Regions from separate parts of the Mycobacterium sp. 663a-19 genome, predicted to be linked through region 1. Evidence: predicted binding sites of a transcription regulator. Region 1 holds the regulator's gene; the other holds the start of a gene.
The links. The regulator LexA, encoded in region 1, represses DNA repair genes until DNA is damaged. The targets are predictions, from matches to a motif close to CGAACANNTGTTCG.

Region 1 (10,111 bases):
CAGGTGAATTGAGCGCGCGCGGTTTAGGCCTTGCGGTGCAACGTCGCGGAGAGGTGATGCTGCATGGGTTGCCCCACGGCGCCCATCCGCACCGAGTACGACAGCTCGTCGCCGTCGATCCGCAGGGAGCGTCCGAGCGCGGACACCTCTTTGGCGGTCGGGGTCAATCCGACGTCGGTGGTGGACAACTCGACCTCGATGACGCCGCCGGTCACCGAATAGGTGCCCACCTCGATCTCGGTGATGCCGCTGGGGTGGGCCAGCACCAGCTCGACCTGACCCGGCTGCGGCACCCGCAGATAGCCGGTCTCGGCGTGCAGGGGTTTGCCGTCGGCCACCGCCTTGGTCTTCTGCGCGTAGGCCAGAAACGGCTTGCCCACATGGGAGAACACGACCTCCTCGAGGTACTCGAAGGGCTGGATCGTGGGGTATTCGCCGGCGCCTCGACCGGCCCAGGTGCCGAGCAGTGGCGCCAGGGCCTCGAGATCGGGATGCAAGTCGGCAGGCATGAAAAACAGCGTAGTCCGGCGGGCACTGGCCCCCGGGACGCCGGTGGGTCAGCTCGGCGTGGACACCTTGCGGTGCGCGCGCAGCGCCTCGATCTCGCGCTCGAAATCGTCGGCCGACGAGAACGACCGATACACCGACGCGAATCGCAGGTAGGCCACCTCGTCCAGGTCGCGCAACGGCCCGAGGATGGCCAGGCCGACCTCGTGGCTGGGGACCTCCGGCGAACCGGCGGCCCGCACGGTGTCCTCGACCTGCTGGGCCAGCAGGTTGAGTGCGTCCTCGTCCACCTGGCGGCCCTGGCAGGCGCGGCGGACCCCCTTGATGACCTTCTCCCGGCTGAACGGCTCGGTCACCCCGCTGCGCTTGACCACGGCCAGGACCGCGGTTTCCACGGTGGTGAACCGGCGGCCGCATTCGGGGCAGGACCGGCGGCGCCGAATGGCCTGGCCCTCATCGGTTTCCCGCGAGTCGATCACCCTGGAGTCGGGATGCCGGCAGAACGGGCAGTGCATGGCCGCTCCTTCGCCGTGCTGACACCTCGCGGAACAGTCCGAGCGTACCCGTGCGCCGCCCCGGGAGGCCAACGCAACCGCGGTGCGCGCGCGCCCGTCGCCGCGAGGACCGAGCGGCCTTGGCCCGCTGCGGCTTTCGCAGTGCACCGGGGCGCCGTCAGCCGACCGGGGCGATCAGCGTCTGCCCGGCGGCCAGCGCCGGCGAGTTCAGGTCGTTGAGTTCGCGGATCCGGTCGGCAACCTGGCGAGCGGGCGCGTCCGGCGCCACCCGGTGCGCGACGTCCTGCAGGGACTCCCCGGCCTCGACGCGCACGACGGCCAGCTTGTCGGGCACCGGGGCGGCCGAACCGCCGGAGTCGCCGTTGGCCAGCTGGCCGAGGTTCGCGACCAGGCCGAGCCACAGCGTGATCGCGCCGGCGAGCAGCGCCAGCCCGACCGTGGTCAGCATCGTGACGGGCCGCCTGCGATGCGGCGCGACCGACATCGCGACGCCGGTGCCGTGGTAGCGCAGCGGCGCCCCGGCGGGCCGTGAGCTGCCCGGACGGCGGGGCCGGACCGGGCGCTCCCCCTGGTGGCGAGGCCCGTCGGCCGGCGCCCCGGCCGGGCGCCGGATGCCGCTGGTGCGCGGCGAGAGTGTGTGGATGACTGTCATGTGCGTTCCTCCGGTCAACTGGTCCTCGCTCGTGTGTTCGACTATATTCGCTCACCCGTTCGAAACCCGAACATTTGAGCGAAGCGTGTCGGACGAGCCAAACGCTAAACCACACCACCGACAAACCGCGTCGGTGCCTCCTCCTGACATGCAGCACAAATACCCGATACCCGCAAAAGTTACACACGTGTAATTCACCCGCCGTAGGGTCTTGACGCACCATCCCTAGGGTCTTTAGGCCTTGTTCCGGCCCGGTGTCGGCCCGGGCGACACGCGACTCGAACACATGTTTGATTATCGGCCGCCGGGCGGCTACATTCAGTGCCATGAGCGACAGCAACGACACTTCAGCCGCCGGCGCGGCCGGCCGGTTGCATTCCGTGGATCCATCGCTTACCGAGCGGCAGCGCACCATCCTCAACGTCATCCGGCAGTCGGTGACCAGCCGCGGCTATCCGCCCAGCATCCGGGAGATCGGTGACGCCGTCGGCCTGACGTCGACGTCCTCGGTGGCCCACCAGCTGCGCACCCTGGAGCGCAAGGGGTACCTGCGCCGCGACCCGAACCGTCCCCGGGCCGTCGACGTCCGCGGTGTCGAGGACACCCCGGCCGTCGCGGTGCCCGTCACCGACGTCGCCGGCTCGGACGCCCTGCCGGAACCCACCTTCGTGCCCGTGCTCGGGCGCATCGCGGCCGGTGGGCCGATCCTGGCCGAGGAGGCGGTCGAAGACGTCTTCCCGCTGCCCCGTGAGCTGGTCGGCGAGGGCGCGCTGTTCCTGCTCAAGGTCGTCGGCGACTCGATGGTCGAGGCCGCGATCTGTGACGGCGACTGGGTTGTGGTGCGGCAGCAGAATGTCGCCGACAACGGCGACATCGTCGCCGCCATGATCGACGGCGAGGCCACCGTCAAGACGTTCAAGCGCGCGGGCGGTCAGGTGTGGCTGATGCCGCACAACCCGGCGTTCGATCCGATCCCGGGCAACGACGCGACCGTGCTCGGCAAGGTCGTCACGGTGATTCGCAAGATCTGACGCGGAATCTTATTGTGCGGCAACGAGATTGAGACGTTCGCGGGTCAGTCCGCCCTGGTGAAGCCGTTGACCTGGGCGACTTCCTCGCTGGACATCCAGAGCTCGGCCAGCGTGTCCTGGTAGAGCCCGCTGTCGGGGGTGTAGTACAGGCCGAAGCTGGCGTTGACCTTGATGGGATATCCCTCGGGCGCCTGATACGGGTCGTCCAGGGGCAGGTGGATGGTCGGGCGCCCGGGTGAGCCCAGTCCCGCGCCGGCCGGTTCCTCCTCGGTGTCGACGGCCGCGTGCCGCCCGGACCGCGGGGCGGCGGCGGGCGTGACGGCGCCCGGCGCTGCGACATCCGGCGCCGTGTGCGGAACCGCGACGTCCGGGTACCCGGCGCCCGAATCGACCGCCTCGGGCGCCGCCGGGGGGTAGGCCTCGTCCGGATGGGCGGCATCCGCGGGGGCATGCGGAACGGCCACGTCCGGGTAGGCGGCCTCGATGTCGGCGGCCTCCGGGTACTCCTCATCGGGGTAGGCGGCTTCCAGGACGTCTTCGGGGGCGGCTTCGGGATGCTCGGGCTCGGCCCGAACACCCTGCGCCACAACACCTTCCGCGACAACGGGTATGGAATCGGTGTCGACCGCGTCGGGGTCCTCCTGCTCATCCTCCCTGGACCCGGACGGCCATTCGCCGCCGTATTCGTCCCCGGCCTCGTCGCCCCGCGACCAGCTGACCCGCGCCGACCCGGCGCCCACCGGCTCCTCCTCGGAGGGCCGCGGCTCGCCGAAGCCATAGTGCTCGGCGGCGACATCGGCTTCCTCGTGGCCCCAGCTGTCGTCGGCGTCGTAGCCACCGACGTCCACGTCGCGGTCGAACTCGTAGGCGGCGAGCTCCCGGGCCGTGCGACGGCGGCGCGCCCCGACCACCACATACCCCAACACCGCGAACAATGCCGCGATCGGAATTAGCGCCAGCAGGTACCACCAGTTCCAGGCGAACTTCTTGGCGTGGGGAGGCATCGCCGCGCCGCTGGGCTGGTTCTGGCCCGACACCTGCAGGCCGGACAGCAGCGGCGCCAGGTTGGACGGCTCGGTGGCGAACGTGTTCTTCGCGCGGTTCCACGAGATCTTGCCGCCGGCGAACTTCTGGGAGATCACGTCGCCGTCCACCGCCTGATCGGCGACCGGCACGCCCAGTTTGCCGCCGGGGCCGCGAAGCTTGTCCCAGGCCGCCTTCATGGCGCCGCGCACGACGAACGCGCCGTGCTGGGACGTCCAGAAGATCACCGGCTTATCGGCCGCGGCGAACGCGGAGACCCGGCTGCCGGGGACGCCGCCGTCGGACTCGTTGGCGATCGGGAAGCCCAGGTCGCTGCCGACCGGCCCGCCCAGCGACTCGTACTTGGCCAGCACGTCGCTCTCGACGGCGTTCGCGCCGGTGGCCTGGCTGAAGAACACCTTGCCGCCGGCGAAGTTCTGGGCGATCCCGTCGCCGCCGATGGGATATTGGCCGCCCTGCTTGGCGCCCAGCGGACCCGAGGCGCCGCCCGCGGCGCGCCACGCCATGTTGATCGCCGCGGTGGGATCGGTCGCCACCTGCAGGCCCTTGAGCTGGTCGGCCAGCACCGGCGGGGTGGTGCTGAAGTCCTTGGTCTTCCGGTTCCAGGAGATCAGGCCGCCGGTGAACTTCTGCGAGGTGACCTCGCCGTCGTAGGTCTCGTCGCCGACCGGGGCGCCGAGCACGCCGCCCGAGCTGCCGAGCTTGTCCCACGCGGCGTTCATCGCGCCGCGCACCACGAAGGCGCCGTGCTCGGACGTCCAGAAGATCACCGGCTTGTCGCTGGCGGAGAACGTGGCCACCCGGCTGTCCGGCCCGGCGAGGCCGGGGACCTCGTTGATGGTCGGAAATCCCAGGTCGCTGTTGGCCGGGCCGCCGAGCGCCTCGTATTTGTCCAGGATCGGCCCGTAGACGAACTTGGCGCCGGTGTCGGTGGTGTAGAACATCTTGCCGCCGCCGAAGTCCAGCGCGAACCCGTCGCCGACCGGGTAGACGTCGCCCTTCCTGGGGCCCAGGGGTGAACTGTCGCCGCCGGCCTTCTCCCACGCCGCCATGATGGCCGCCTCGGCGTCGCCGATCGGGGACGCCGAGGCCGTGGGCGCCAGGAACGCCGCGGCCACCACCGCGGCCGCCATGCTCACCAGCGCGCGCCCGAACAGCCTGCGCAGTGGACCTCTCTGCGGTTTCACCAAGCCTCCCAGCCGACGGATATGCCCCTTGTTGCGGCCATGCCCGCACCCTGCAGACCCTGCGAGCGGGTGATACCCCCACCGCGAGTTGGCAACCCGCATCGGTACGCGTTATCGCCGGGCTCGCATAACTTTGCTCCAGCAACCGGAGAATTCGAAGCCAAATCACGAATTTTACGAAAACGGATATCACTCCGATGTCGAAATGATGCGGGGCCACAGCCATGTCGCGACCATTCGGTCCACAGGTCGCGCGGCATCGCCGGAGTGCGGGCAGCAAAACGCATGCGCCGACGGTACGCGAGGCCGTCGATCGAAGCTGGATATACCCGGCCAAAACACCGATCGGCGCACGGTTGAATTTGCCCGCGAATTTGCCGCGGACCAAACGACGCGACGACGGAGTCGTTGCCTGTCAACACGATTGCGTTCGCCAACGGCGCGCCGACGGGGCCGCCGCGGAGGCTAGACCCCGAGGCTGCGCCCGATGATCTCCTTCATGATCTCGGTCGTGCCACCGTAGATCGTCTGCACCCTGGCGTCGAGATAGGCACGCGCGACCGGGTATTCGCGCATGTAGCCGTACCCGCCGTGCAGCTGCAGGCAGCGGTCGATCAGGTGGACCTGCTTCTCGGTGGAGTACCACTTGGCCATCGCGGCCTGTTCGGCGGTCAGCTTCTCCTCGAGGTGCAGCCGGATGAACTCGTCGACCATGACGCGCACCACGGTGGCCTCGGTGGCCAGCTCGGCCAGCACGAAGCGGCTGTTCTGGAAGCTGCCGATGGGTTTGCCAAAGGCCTTGCGCTCCTTGGTGTATCGCAGCGTGTCCTCCAGCACGGCCTCCATCGCGGCGGCCGCCATGATGGCGATCGAGATCCGTTCCTGCGGCAGGTTCTGCACCAGGTAGATGAAGCCCTTGCCCTCCTCGCCGAGCAGGTTTTCGACTGGAACGTGCACGTCGGTGAACGACAATTCGGCGGTGTCCTGGGCGTCGAGCCCGATCTTGTCCAGGTGCCGTCCGCGTTCGAAGCCCTTCATGCCGCGTTCGACGACGAGCAGCGAAAAGCCGTGTGCCCCCTGGTCCGGGTCGGTCTGCGCCACCACGATCACCAAGTCCGAGTTGATCCCGTTGGTGATGAACGTCTTTGAGCCGTTGAGCACGTAGTGATCACCCTGCTTGACGGCGCGGGTCTTGATGCCCTGTAGGTCGCTGCCGGTGCCCGGCTCGGTCATCGCGATCGCGGTGATCAGCTCCCCGCTGCAGAACTTGGGCAACCAGCGCTGCTTCTGCTCCTCGGTGGCCAGCCGCAGCAGGTACGGGGCGACCACGTCGTTCTGCAGCCCGAACCCGATCCCGCTGTAGCGCCCGGCGGTGGTCTCCTCGGTGACGATCGTGTTGTACCGGAAGTCGGGGTTGCCGCCGCCGCCGTATTCCTCGGGCACCGCCATGCCGAGAAAGCCCTGTTTGCCCGCCTCGAGCCACACGCCGCGGTCGACGATCTTGGCCTTCTCCCATTCCTCGTGATACGGCGCGACGTGGCGCTCGAGAAAGGTGCGGTAGGACTCGCGGAACAATTCGTGCTCGGGCTCGAAAAGAGTGCGCTGGTACTTGACGGCACTGCTCATGGCTGACCTCCGGGCGAACGGGAACTCTGCCGCCCAACATATACCAACCAGACGGTTGGTCGGCGGCTGGGCACGTCGGCTATTGCGTCGGGTCGCCGTCGGTGGAGAACTCGCGCAGGCTGGCGGCCAGCGCCACCGGGACCCGGGCCCGCAGGCGGGTCCCCTCCGGGTTGTGCTCGGTCTGCTGCACCCGCCCGTCGGCGTGCACCCGGGCCACCAGGTCGCCGCGGTCGTAGGGGATCACCACGTCGACGGCGGTATCGGCGGGCGTCGTGAGCTCGGCCATCCGGCGGCGCAGGGCGTCGATCCCCTCGCCGGTGCGGGCGGAGACGAACACCGCGCCGGGCAGCCCGTGCCGAAGCTTGGCCAGCATCAGATCGCTCGCGGCATCCACCTTGTTCACCACCAACAGCTCGGGCGGCGGGTCGCCATCGTGGTCGGCCCCATAGTCGGAGACGACCTCGGAGATCACCTGCCGGACCGCGTCGATCTGGGCCGGCGGGTTGACGTCGGAGCCGTCGACGACGTGCACCAGCAAATCCGCGTCGACCACCTCCTCCAGCGTGGAGCGGAACGCCTCGACCAGCTGGGTGGGCAGGTGCCGCACAAACCCGACCGTGTCGGTGAGGACGTACGGCCTCCCGTCGTCGAACTCGGCGCGCCGGGTGGTGGGGTCCAGCGTGGCGAACAACGCGTCCTCCACCAGCACCCCGGCCCCGGTCAGCGCGTTGAGCAGGCTGGACTTGCCGGCGTTGGTGTAGCCGACGATGGCGATCGACGGGATGTCGCTGCCGAGCCGACGGCTGCGCTGGGTGTCGCGCGCCTGCTTCATGGCCTTGATGTCGCGGCGCAGCTTGGCCATCCGCTCCCGGATGCGCCGCCGGTCGGTCTCGATCTTCGTCTCGCCCGGACCGCGCAGGCCCACCCCGCCGCCGCTGCCGCCGGCGCGGCCGCCGGCCTGCCGCGACATGGACTCGCCCCAGCCGCGCAGCCTGGGCAGCATGTACTCCATCTGGGCCAGCGAAACCTGCGCCTTGCCCTCCCGGCTGGTGGCGTGCTGGGCGAAGATGTCGAGGATCAGCGCGGTGCGGTCGATGACCTTGACCTTCACCGCCTTCTCCAGCGCGGTCAGCTGCGCCGGGGACAGCTCGCCGTCGCAGATGACGGTGTCGGCGCCGGTCGCCACGACCACCTCGCGCAACTCGGCGGCCTTGCCCGACCCGATGTAGGTGGACGGGTCGGGGCGGTCGCGGCGCTGGATGAGTCCCTCGAGCACCAGCGAGCCGGCGGTCTCGGCCAGCGCGGCGAGCTCGGCCAGGCTGGCCTGGTTGTCCGCCGCGCTGCCCTCGGTCCACACCCCGACCAGCACCACGCGCTCCAGCCGCAGCTGGCGGTACTCGACCTCGGAGATGTCGGCCAACTCGGTCGACAGCCCGGCGACGCGGCGCAGCGCCGATCGGTCCTCGAGGGCGAGCTCGCCCGCACTGGGCTCTGGATCCGGGTGATCGTGAAAGGGAGTTTCGGGATGAGTCATAGGCAATTAGCAATGGTGCACGCCAAATCGGTGCAGCGCACTTGATTTAACGCTCCTGCGCGCACCACCATTCCTCGCTGATCTCGCCGCGGGCCACCAGCACCGACGGCCCGCGCAGGTAGCTGGTGGCGTCGGTGACGGTGACGACGACGTCGCCGCCCGGCACCCGGACCGTGAGCGTGCCGGTGTCGGCGCCGGCGTCGGCCAGCGCGGCGACCGCGGCCGCGACCGTTCCCGTGCCGCACGAGCGGGTTTCGCCCACGCCGCGCTCGTGCACGCGCATCCGCACCAGCCCGCCGTCCGCCCGCGTGAGGATCTCGACGTTGACCCCGTCGGGGAACTGCGCACGGTCGTATTGCACGGACGCGCCCACGTCCAGGGCCGCGAGGTCGTCGACGCTCAGGTCGGCGGCCACGCACGCCAGGTGCGGGTTGCCCACGTCGACCGCCAGCCCGGTGAACCGCCGCCCGCCGACCACGACCTCGAAGGCCGGCCCGCCGCTGCCCAGCCGGTTGGCCTTGCCCATGTCGACGGTGATGTCGGCGCCGGTGGCGTCGGCATGGTGCAGGGTGACCGGCCGGGGTCCGGCCAGCGACCCGACCACGAACTGGTCGCGGGACTCCAAACCGCTGGCGCGCAGGTAATGCGCGAACAACCGCGCGCCGTTGCCGCACATCTGGGCGGTCGACCCGTCGGCGTTGCGGTAGTCCATGTACCAGTCGCTCGGTTCGACGCCGTCGGGCAGGCGCGCGAGCACCCCGGCGCTCACCGCGGCGTCCGCGGTGGTGATCCGCAGCACCCCGTCGGCGCCCAGTCCGCGGCGCCGGTCGCACAGCGCGGCCACCCGCGCCGGGGTGAGGGACAGTTCGGCGCCGACGTCGGGCAGCAGCACGAAATCGTTCTGGGTGCCGTGGCCCTTGGCGAAGATCACCTGCTCAGGATACGGGGCGCCACGCTCGCGTAACGCCATCGACGAGGCCGGCCGGATCGGCGGCGTCCAGCCAGTGCACCCGGTGGTCCCGGCGAAACCAGGAGCGCTGCCGGCGCACGTAGCGACGGGTGCCCACGAAGGTCTGCTCACGCGCCTCGCCGTTTCCGCCCGCGTCGAGGTCGGCGATCACCTGGGCGTAGCCCAGCGCGCGCGACGCGGTGACCCCCTCGCGCAGGCCCCGCCGCAGCAGCGCGCGCACCTCGTCGACCAGGCCCCGGTCGAACATCGTGTCGGTGCGGCGCGCCAGCCTCTCGTCGAGAAGCGTTGTGTCGCAGTCCAATCCGACGATGACCGTGTCCCAGCGTGGGGCGCCGATGCGGGGCGCGGACGCCGCGAAGGGCCGGCCAGTGAGCTCGACCACCTCGAGCGCGCGCACCGTGCGCCGGCCGTCGGTGGGCAGGATCGCCGCGGCGGCCGCGGGGTCGCGCCGGGCCAGCTCGGCGTGCAGCGGCCCCGCCCCGACCTCGGCGAGCCGCCGCTCCCAGCGCGCGCGCACCGCGGGATCGGTGGCGGGAAACGACCAGTCGTCGAGCAGCGACTGGATGTAGAGCATCGAACCGCCCACGATCACCGGCAGCGCGCCGCGGGCCGCGATCGCCTCGATGTCGGCGGCGGCGGAGCGCTGATAGCGGGCGACGGTCGCGGTCTCGGTGACGTCGAGCACGTCGAGCTGGTGGTGCGGGATGCCGCGGCGCGCCTCGACGGGCAGCTTGGCGGTCCCGATGTCCATCCCGCGGTAGAGCTGCATCGCGTCCGCGTTGACGATCTCGGCCCGGATGCCGAGCCGCTCGACCCGTTCGGCAAGGTCCAGCGCCAGCTGCGACTTGCCGGTGCCGGTGGGGCCGATGATCGCGAGCGGTCTCATCGCTGCCTAGAGCTGCCAGCCGCCGGCGAAGTAGCCCACCCCGTAGGGCGCGCCCCGGTAGAGCTCCTTGGCCGACCGCGGCCCGGGCTCGGCCAGCCCGGCCAGCACACCGAACGCGACCCGCCCCAGGATCTGAGGGGGCAGCGCGCTCAGCGCGGC
Region 2 (10,111 bases), on a different contig from region 1:
GTCGGCGCCGCCTTCGACCAAGGCCGCTGGCTGGTGCGCACCGCTGCCGGTCAGGACTACGCCGCGCCGTTTCTCGTGTGCGCGACGGGATGCCTGTCGGCGGTCAACCGCCCCGACATCCCCGGCATCGACGATTTCGCCGGGGACACGTACTTCACCGCCGCCTGGCCGCGCGACGATCCCGACTTGCGCGGGAAACACGTCGGCCTGATCGGCACGGGTTCGTCCGGGATCCAGGTGGCCCCGATCGTCGCCGAGCAAGCCGAAAGGCTCGTCGTGTTCCAGCGATCGGCGAACTACAGCATCCCGATGCCCAACCGCCCGTGGTCCAAGGCGGAGCAGCAGCGGATCCGCGAGGAATATCCCGAGCGCCGGCGGGTCGCGGCTTACGCGCCGGCGGGCACGCCGCACGGCACCTACCACAAGAACGCCGTCGACACCGATCCGGCGGAGCGCGCGGCGGCGCTATGGCAGCGCTGGCGCCAGGGCGGCGTCCTGTTCGGCAAGACCTTCCCCGACCAGAATGTCGACCCGGCGGCCAACGACATCGCGCGGACGTTCGCCGAGGACCGGATCCGGGAGATCGTCACCGACCCCGTCGTCGCGACCGACCTCATCCCGGTCGATCATCCGATCGGCACCAAACGCATCTGCACCGACAGCGGCTACTACGCGGCCTTCAACCGCGACAACGTCCGGCTGGTGAACCTGCGCCGCGAGCCCATCGAAGCGATCACCGCCGACGGAATACGAACGAGCGACGCTTTCTATCGCTGCGACGTGCTGATCTTCGCGACCGGGTTCGACGCGATGACCGGGGCGCTGACCCGCATCGATCCGGTCGGGCCCGGGGGAGAGCGGCTGCGCGACATCTGGGCCGACGGCCCGCTGACGTTCCTCGGCCTGATGGTGCCGGGCCTACCGAACCTGTTCACCATCAGCGGACCCGGCAGCCCGTCGGTGCTGTCGAACATGGTGCTGCACGCGGAAGTTCAGGTCGACTGGGCCGTCAACCTGGTGCTGACCGCCCGGCGCCGCGGGCTGAGCGAGGTCGAGCCGCGCCGCGACGCCGCGCGCGCCTGGACCGACCACGTCGCCCAGGCCGCCGAGCAGACCCTGTTCCCCAAGGCGGCGTCTTCGTGGTATCTGGGTGCCAACATCGAAGGCAAGAAACGCGTATTCATGCCCTACACAGGGGGATTCGGCAACTACCGGTGCCAGTGCGACGAGGTGGCCCGCAACGACTACGCCGGGCTGGTGCTGACCACCAGATGATCGAGACAGTCCAGCAGCTGCTGCGGCAGCGCAGGCACGACGACACCCGGGCGCTCGTCCACGGTGACCGGACCTGGACGTGGCGAGAGCATCTGGCCGAGGCGGAGGCCGAGGCGGCGGCGCTGATCGCCGTCGCCGACCCGGCGCGCCCGCTGCACGTCGGGGCGCTGCTGGGCAACTCACCGGAGATGCTTCGGGCGATGGCCGCCGCGGCGCTCGGCGGCTACGTGTTGTGCGGCATCAACACCACCCGGCGCGGAGCGGGGCTGCTCGCCGACGTCCGGCGATCCGACTGCCAGATCCTTCTCGTCGATCCCGAGCACCGACGGCTGCTCGACGGCCTGGACCTCGGCGGCCTCGAGGTGCTCGACGTGACCGGGGGGCGCTACGCCGACGCGGTCGCCGCGGCGCCACCGCTGGTGGCCCACCGCGAGGTCGGTGCCGCGGACACGCTGATGATGATCTTCACCTCCGGCACCAGCGGCGATCCGAAGGCGGTCCGGTTCGCGCACGGGATGGCGATCATGTGCGGCGCCAGCCTGATCTTTCAGTACGACGTCACCGCCGCCGACGTCTGCTACCTGTCGATGCCGCTGTTTCACTCCAACGGGGTCGCCGCCGGATGGGCGGTCGCCATCGGCAGCGGCGCCACCATGGCCCCGGCCCGGTTCTCGCCGACACGGTTCCTCGACGACGTCCGCCGCTACGGCGTCACGTATTGGAACTACGTCGGCAAGCCGCTGGCGCTGATCCTCGGCACCCCGGAGCGCCCCGACGACGCCAATACGACGCTGCGGATGGCGTTCGGCAACGAGGCGACCGATCGCGACATCGCCGAATTCGCAAGGCGTTTCGGCTGCCGCGTGGTCGACAGCTTCGGCTCGAGCGAGTTCGCGGTGATCGTCGTCCGGGAGGACGGCACCCCGCCCGGCTCCATCGGCAAGCCGTACCCCGGGGTGAGCATCTATAACCCGGCCACGCTGACGGAGTGCGCCATCGCGCAGTTCGACGAACACGGCGCATTGACCAACCTCGACGAGGCCGTCGGCGAACTCGTGAACACCCAGGGCGCCGGGCCGTTCGCGGGCTACTACAACGATCCCGCCGCCACGGCGCAGCGCATGCGGCACGGCATGTACTGGTCGGGCGACCTGGCCTACCGCGACGCCGACGGCTGGATCTACCTTGCCGGTCGCACCGCCGACTGGATGCGGGTGGACGGCGAAAACCTGGCGGCGGCGCCGATCGAACGGATCCTGGAGCGGCTGCCGCAGGTCGGGCAGGTCGCCGTCTACGCCGTGCCCGACGAGCACGTCGGCGACCAGGTGATGGCCGCGCTCGTGATTCGCCGCGGGATGGATTTGCGGCCAGCCGATCTCGAGCAGTTCCTGGCCGCGCAACCGGACCTGTCGCCGAAGGCGTGGCCGCGCTACGTGCGCATCAACGACGACCTCCCGGCCACGGCGACCAACAAGATCCTCAAACGTGAGCTGATCGCCGCAGGAATCAGCGCCCAGGGCGGCGTGCTGTGGGCGCGCCCGGCGCGCGGGACGAGCTACAGCGTGGTGGTCGAGGACGCGCTGCACGGGTAGGGCGGCCGACTAAGCGTCAATGGGGTTCGTCGTCGTCTTGGCCGCGCAGGAATCGTTCGGGGTGGTGGAAGCTGTTTGTTCTGGGCTGGCCTCGGTCGAGATGCGGCGGCGGTATCCATTCGGTTTCGCCTCTTGTGTTGGTGCGGGTGGTCCAGCCCTTCTCGACCAACCTGTTGTCCGGGCCGCAGGCCAGGGTGAGGTCGGTGATGTCGGTGCGCCGCGTGTTCGTCCATCCTGTTACGTGATGGACCTGGCTGTGATAGGCCGGGGCATCACAACCCGGCCTGCTGCACCCGCGATCCTTGGCGTACAGCATGATGCGCTGCGCGGGGGAGGCCAACCGCCTGGTGTGATACAGCGCCAGCGGCTTGGCGCCATCGAACAGCGCCAGGTAGTGGTGGGCGTGGCCGGCCCAGCGGATCACATCCGCCATCGGCACCAGGGTGCCGCCGGCGGTCAGCGCCTTGCCGGTGGCGGCCTCCAACTCCCGCAGCGTGGCCATCGCGATGATCGACACCGGCAACCCGTTGTGCCGCCCCAACTTTCCGGAGGCGAACAAGCCACGCAGGGCGGCCAGCAACGCGTCGTGGTTGCGCTGGGCTGCGGTGCGGTGATCGCGGCGCACCGCCTCCTCATCCGGGGCCGCATCCACGATCGGGGTCTGGTCGTCGGGGTTGCAGGCGCCGGGGGCGGCCAGCTTGGCCAACATGGCCTCGATCGCGGCCCGCAGCTCGGGGGTGATCATGCCGCTGATCCGCGACATGCCGTCGAATTCCTGGGCGCCCAAACTGATGCCGCGCTTGCGGGCCCGCTCGGTGTCGCTGAAGTCGCCATCCGGGTGCAGCCAGTCCATGATCCGCTGCGCGTAGCGGGCCAACTCATCGGGGCGGTAGTGGGCGGCGTGCTTGGCCAAATCCGCGTCGGCGGCCTCCCGGATAGACAAATCCACCTCGGCGGGCAGGTGGGCAAAGAAGCCGCGGATCACGCGCACGTGCCCGTCGCCGATGAGGCCCGCGCGTTGGGCGGTGGCGGTCGCGGCCAACCGCGGCGCCAACGGTTCGCCGGTCAGCGCGCGGCGCTCACCCAGGTCGTCGGCGTCGTCGATGCGCCGCCCGGCCTCGGCCCGGGTGATGCGCAGCCGCTCGGCCAGCGCGGTGCGCAGGGTGCCGCCCAGCTCTTCGGCGCAGGCGTGGGCGCCGATCTGGTTGATCAAGGTGTGTTGCGGGGCGCGCAGCCGCCGCGCCGCCGATTCGAGCAGTTCGAGGGCCCGCAGTCGTTCCGGGGTGGTCAACACCTCAAAGGACAACTCGCCCAGGCGGTCCAGGGCGGTGTCGAGCGCGCCGAAGGCCTCGACGATCTCCTCACGACTGCCCGCACCCATGCCCCCAATCTATCGAACACCTGTGCGAATCGACATCGCCAATCGCGCAATCTGTGGATAAAGCGCTGACTGTGGATAACTCGTCGCCGGCCAGGTCACAGCTCCGGCGAGAAACGCAACCGTGACGTGGGGTCACATCTCGGAGATGATCTGCAGGCGCCGCGCGCTGTATTCCATGTCCGAGATCGCGCCATTGTCGCGCAGGGCCTGAAGCTCCTTCAGGCGCTCGGAAGCGTGGAGGGGCCTGTGCTCGAGGTGGTCGCCCGTGGTGCCCCAGCCCGCGCCGAGGTTGATCAGCCGCAGCGCGAACAGAACGCCGACCGCGGTGATGGGCAACCCGAGATACAGCATCCATCCCAGCGGCATGCCCGCCCGGCTCAGTGCGAAATAGCGCGACAGCAGCAGCATCGCGATCAGAGCCCCGGACAACAGGACCACGACCTTCGTTTTCATTCCAGGCTTCCTCCTTGCACGCAAGTGAAAACCTGTGATGCCGCTACCGATCCCAAAACCCGTCCTCACCGCGGGCGACGGCGTGCGCCTTCCTATGATTTGGGGATGAGCGCCGGCGGGCTGGATACCGTGGGCTCGCCGGCATTCACCGACGAGGACCGGGCCCGGTTTCGTGCGGCCGGCTGGTGGTCCGACTCGACGCTGTCGGACGCGGTACGCCGCAACGCCGTCCGGGCGCCGCACCACCCCGCCTATGTCGACCACCCCGGCCTCTCGTTGACGTGGCGCGAGTTCGACGGCGCGGCAACCACTCTCGCTGAACAACTCGCCGGCGTCGGCATAGCGCGAGGCGATCGGGTCGCGGTGTGGCACGGCGACTCCGCCGCTATCCACGTGCTGTTCGTGGCGATCGAACGCTGCGGTGCCGTCGTCGTCGGCATCGGCGCGCGCGCCGGCGCCCGCGAGGCCGCCGCGATCCTGCGCGACGCGCGACCCAAGGTCCTGATCAGCGACGACCAGCGCCGCGCTGTCGCGACGCAGGCCGCGGCGCAGTCCTCGGTCGAGGCGATGGTCCTCGGTCACCCCGCCGGCGCCCCGCGCCTGAACGTCGATGTCGAGCCCAAACCCCTGCCACCCGAATCCGCGCTCGGCTCCGACGACGTCTTCCTGATCAACTCCACGTCCGGGACCACCGGCCTGCCCAAGTGCGTCGTGCACACCCAGAATCGCTGGTACTACTTTCACCAGAAGGCCGTGGCCAACGGGCACCTGACGTCGGACGACGTCTTCCTGCCGGTCATCCCGATGCCTTTCGGCTTCGGGATATGGACCAGCCACAGCACCCCGATCTACCTCGGTGCCACCGCGGTGATCCTGGACCGTTTCACGGCGAAGGCGGCGTGTGAGGCAATAGCCCGGCACCGGGTCACCGTATTATGTTGTGTCAGCACGCAATTGACGATGCTGATGGCCGACGCCGCGTGCCGGGATTACGACCTCAGCACGCTGCGGGTGGTGTTCGCCGGCGGCGAGGCGTTACCGTACCGGCCCGCCGCCGAGTTCGAGCAACTCACCGGCGCAAGGATCCTGCAGTTCTACGGCTCCAACGAGACCGGGCTGCTCAGCGGGACCACGCTGGACGACCCGCTGCAACGCCGGCTCCGCACCTGCGGCCGGATCGTCCCCGAGATGGCGGTTCGACTCTTCGACGGCGACGACGACGTCACCGACACGGGGCGAGGCCAACCCGCCTGCCGCGGCCCCGCGACCAGCCTCGGCTATCTCCGCGGCGCCGACCACGACAAGCTGTTCACCAGCGACGGATGGATGCGCATGGGCGACATCGCCGAGATCGACGCCGACGGCTATCTGAGCGTCACCGGCCGAACATCCGACTTCATCCTGCGCGGGGGCAAGAACATCAGCGCCGCCCAGGTCGAGGACGCGGTGATGACGCACCCCGCGATCGCGCTGGCGGCCGCGGTCGCCATGCCCGATCCGGTGTTCGGCGAAAAGGTCTGCCTCTACGCCGAACTCACCGACTCGCGGGCCATCGAGTTGCCCGAACTCGTCAGTCACCTGCTGGCGCTGGGGGTTTCCAAGGAACTGCTGCCCGAGCGGCTCATCGTTGTCGACGAGCTGCCCCGGTCGTCCGGGGGAAAGATCGCCAAAGGCGAGCTCCGCCAAGATATCCGAGCAAGGATGGAGACCGATCATGAACGCTCGTGACGCACGACCCGGCGGCCTGGAGGTGTGGGCGCCGTCGGTGGTGCCCCCGATCCCGGACCTGTCCGACGAGCAGGCGCTCGCGGTGGCCTTCCGCCACCTGGCCGGCATCGGGTTCGCCGAGAACATGGCCGGACACATCACCTGGCAGCCCGACGGGCAGACCGACATGCTCGTCAACCCGTGGGGGCTGTGGTGGCAGGAGCTCACCGCCTCGGACATCTGCGTGGTGGACAGCGACGCGCGGGTGGTGCGGGGCCGTTGGGACGTGACGCCGGCGATCCACATCCACACCGAACTGCACCGCGTCCGCGAAGACGCCCGCGTGGTCATCCACAACCACCCCCACTACGTCTGTGTGCTCGCCGCGCTCGGCAGGCTGCCCGACCTGGTGCACCAGACCGGGTCGCTGTTCCTGGACGACCTGTGCCTGATCGACACCTACGACGGCGAAATCGACGGCCCCTCGCGCGCGGCGGAGCTGGCCACCCGGATCGGCGGCGCGAACCTGACGATCCTGGCCAACCACGGCGTCATCGCGACCGGCACCAACCTGGCCCAGGCCGTCTACCGCGCGGCGTCGATCGAGCGGGTGTGCAAGCTGGCCCACGACGTCATGCTCACCGGCAAGGAACCGGTGAAGATGAACTGGGCGGACATGGCGGGCATGCAGCGGTCGCTGATCGAGCGGGCCGCCGACGTGTACTGGGCGGGCGCGGCCCGGATGACCATCAAGGCCGATCCCGACGTGCTCAGGTGAATCATGAAATCCATCGACGAGTTGGCCGCGAACCCGAACTTCACCACCGCCAAGACGGGCGCGGACCGCTCCGTCACGTTCCTTCCGGACCCGCCCCGGGCGCCACGGCGCTACACGGTGATCTCGGCGGACGACCACATCGTCGAGCCGCCGGACACCTTCACCGGGCGCCTGCCCCGCAGGCTCGCGGACCGCGCGCCGAAGGTCGTCGACACCGACAACGGCGGACAGACCTGGGTCTACGACGGGCAGGTACTGCCCAACGTCGGTTTCAACGCCGTGGTGGGACGGCCGGTGGCGGAGTACGGCTTCGAGCCGGTCCGGTTCGACGAGATGCGCAAGGGCGCGTGGGACATTCACGAACGCGTCAAAGACATGGATCTCAACGGCATCTACGCCTCGCTCAACTTTCCCTCGTTCCTGCCCGGCTTCGCCGGCCAGCGGCTGCAGCAGCTGACCAAGGATCGTGACCTGGCGCTGGCCTCCGTCCGGGCCTGGAACGACTGGCACCTCGAGGTGTGGGCGGGGTCGTATCCCGACCGGATCATCCCCTGCCAGCTGCCGTGGCTGCTGGATCCGGAGCTGGGCGCCCGGATGATCTACGAGAACGCCGAGCGCGGGTTTCATGCGGTGACGTTCAGCGAGAATCCCGCGATGCTCGGACTGCCCAGTATCCATTCGGGCCACTGGGATCCGATGATGGCGGCGTGCGCCGAAACCGGCACCGTGGTGAACCTGCACATCGGTTCCTCGGGCTCGTCGCCGTCGACCACCGACGACGCGCCGCCGGACGTGCAGGGCGTGCTGTTCTTCGCCTATGCCATCTCGGCGGCGGTCGACTGGTTGTACTCCGGCCTGCCCAGCAGGTTTCCGGATCTCAAGATCTGTTTGTCGGAAGGCGGAATCGGCTGGGTCGCGGGGCTGCTCGACCGCCTCGATCACATGCTCAGCTATCACGCGATGTACGGCACCTGGCAGGCGCTCGGTGAAAGCCTCACTCCCGCAGAGGTTTTCACCCGCAACTTCTGGTTCTGCGCGGTGGAGGACAAGTCGTCTTTCGTGCAGCGCGACCGGATCGGTGTGGACAACATCATGCTGGAAGCCGATTATCCGCATTGCGACTCGACCTGGCCGCACACTCAGCAGACGATCCACGAAGAGATCGGCGACCTGCCGCAGGATGCGATCCGCAAGTTCACCTGGGAGAACGCCTCGCGTTTGTACCGGCACCCGGTGCCGGTCGAAGTGCAGCGGGATCCCGACGCATTCTGAACACTCGTGCAGGAGGGGGAGCATGACGACGGCCAAGGTCGATTTCAATTCCGTCCGCTGGGGCTCGGTTGAGTGGACGAACCTGGTAACCCTGTACCTGCGGGCGTATGAAAGCCGTTCGCAGCACCCGATTCTGGGCGACCGCGCCGCCGCGGAGGCGGTGGACCGCATCGACTACGACTTCAAACGGATACATCGGTCCTCGCTGCCGGCGTCCAACCAGTACCTGGTCGCGTTGCGCGCCAAGCAGCTCGACGACTGGGCCGCCGATTTCCTGGCGCGCCATCCCGACGCGGTGGTGCTGCACCTGGGCTGCGGGCTCGACGGCCGCGCATTCCGGATCGGCGTGCCGCCGTCGGTGCTGTGGTTCGACGTCGATCAGCCGAGCGTCATCGAGCTGCGCCGCCGGTTGTACGACGACACCGAGGGGTACCGGATGATCGGCTCGTCGGTCACCGATCCGGGGTGGCTCGACGAGATCCCGACCGGTCGTCCCACACTCGTCGTCGCCGAGGGCCTGCTGATGTACCTGACCGAAAGCGAGGTCCGGCAGTTGCTGGACCGTTTGACCGACCGATTCACCCACGGGGAACTGCACTTCGACACGCTCTCGGCGTTGGCGCCCAAGCTGTCGAAGGTCTTCACCAGGGGCATCATCAAGTGGGGCATCCGCGACGCGCGCGAGATCGAGACGTGGAACCCCAAGCTGCGATTCCTCGAACAATCGCCGGCGCTGACCGGCTACACAAAGATCAAATCGACTCCGGTGCGGTTGATTTACGCGTTGACGTGGGCGACTCCCGGCCGCACGTACGACCTGCTGAACCGCTTCGAATTCTGAGCCGTTCATGACAGGATGCTTCACCGTGACGCGGCCCAACTTCCTGGTGATCGTGGCGGACGATCTGGGGTTCTCCGACATCGGTGCCTTCGGCGGTGAAATCAACACGCCCAACCTCGACCGGCTCGCCCACGCCGGGATCCGGCTCACCGACTTTCATTCGGCGCCGGCCTGCTCGCCCACCCGGGCGATGCTGTTGACCGGAACGGACCACCACATCGCCGGCATCGGGACGATGCTGGAGGTCGCGATCCCCGGATTTCGGGGCGCACCCGGCTACGAGGGCCACCTGAACGATCGGGTGGTGGCGCTGCCCGAGCTGCTGCGCGACGCCGGTTACCTGACGCTCATGTCGGGCAAGTGGCACCTGGGCGACACGATCGAGACCTCGCCGTGGGCCCGCGGATTCGAGCGGTCGTTCGCGTTGTTGCCCGCCGGCGCCAGCCACTACGGCCCCGCCGCAGGCGGGTTCCCGCCCGCGCCAAGGCTTTACACCGAGGATGACCACTTCGTCACGGTCGGCGACGACTTCTACTCCTCGGACTTCTACGCCGACACCCTGCTGCGCTACCTCCGCGAGCGATCCGCCGATGACGACAGACCGTTCTTCGCCTACCTGCCCTTCCAGGCGCCGCACTGGCCGCTGCAGGCGCCCGACGAGTCCGTCGCGGCCTATCGCGGCCGCTACGACGCCGGGCCGGACGCCCTGCGCGAGGCGCGCCTGGCGGCGCTCGAGCGGCTCGGCCTGTGCCCGCCCGATGTCGCCGCGCACCCCGTCGTCGCTGACGGCGCCCCGGAGTGGGCCGACATGA

Region 2: OQ968_RS10865 (HNH endonuclease signature motif containing protein) is a predicted target of LexA. The motif match lies at 4,262-4,275, and genes of this name have one in related genera.

What each region holds. Positions count from the first base shown of each region.
Region 1 covers NZ_JAPJAV010000010.1:114,289-124,399, forward strand. The annotation lists gene OQ968_RS18480 (PhzF family phenazine biosynthesis protein) at 1-12, shown strand, start outside; gene OQ968_RS18485 (peroxynitrite isomerase) at 24-509, opposite strand; gene nrdR (transcriptional regulator NrdR) at 558-1,022, opposite strand; gene OQ968_RS18495 (LysM peptidoglycan-binding domain-containing protein) at 1,180-1,674, opposite strand; gene lexA (transcriptional repressor LexA) at 2,001-2,705, shown strand; gene OQ968_RS18505 (hypothetical protein) at 2,750-4,936, opposite strand; gene OQ968_RS18510 (acyl-CoA dehydrogenase family protein) at 5,402-6,562, opposite strand; gene hflX (GTPase HflX) at 6,642-8,096, opposite strand; gene dapF (diaminopimelate epimerase) at 8,143-9,027, opposite strand; gene miaA (tRNA (adenosine(37)-N6)-dimethylallyltransferase MiaA) at 9,032-9,952, opposite strand; gene OQ968_RS18530 (hypothetical protein) at 9,959-10,111, opposite strand, start outside.
Region 2 covers NZ_JAPJAV010000005.1:71,695-81,805, reverse strand. The annotation lists gene OQ968_RS10875 (NAD(P)/FAD-dependent oxidoreductase) at 1-1,275, shown strand, start outside; gene fadD1 (fatty-acid--CoA ligase FadD1) at 1,272-2,867, shown strand; gene OQ968_RS10865 (HNH endonuclease signature motif containing protein) at 2,884-4,248, opposite strand; gene OQ968_RS10860 (hypothetical protein) at 4,381-4,701, opposite strand; gene OQ968_RS10855 (class I adenylate-forming enzyme family protein) at 4,807-6,429, shown strand; gene OQ968_RS10850 (class II aldolase/adducin family protein) at 6,416-7,186, shown strand; gene OQ968_RS10845 (amidohydrolase family protein) at 7,190-8,458, shown strand; gene OQ968_RS10840 (class I SAM-dependent methyltransferase) at 8,481-9,299, shown strand; gene OQ968_RS10835 (arylsulfatase) at 9,325-10,111, shown strand, end outside.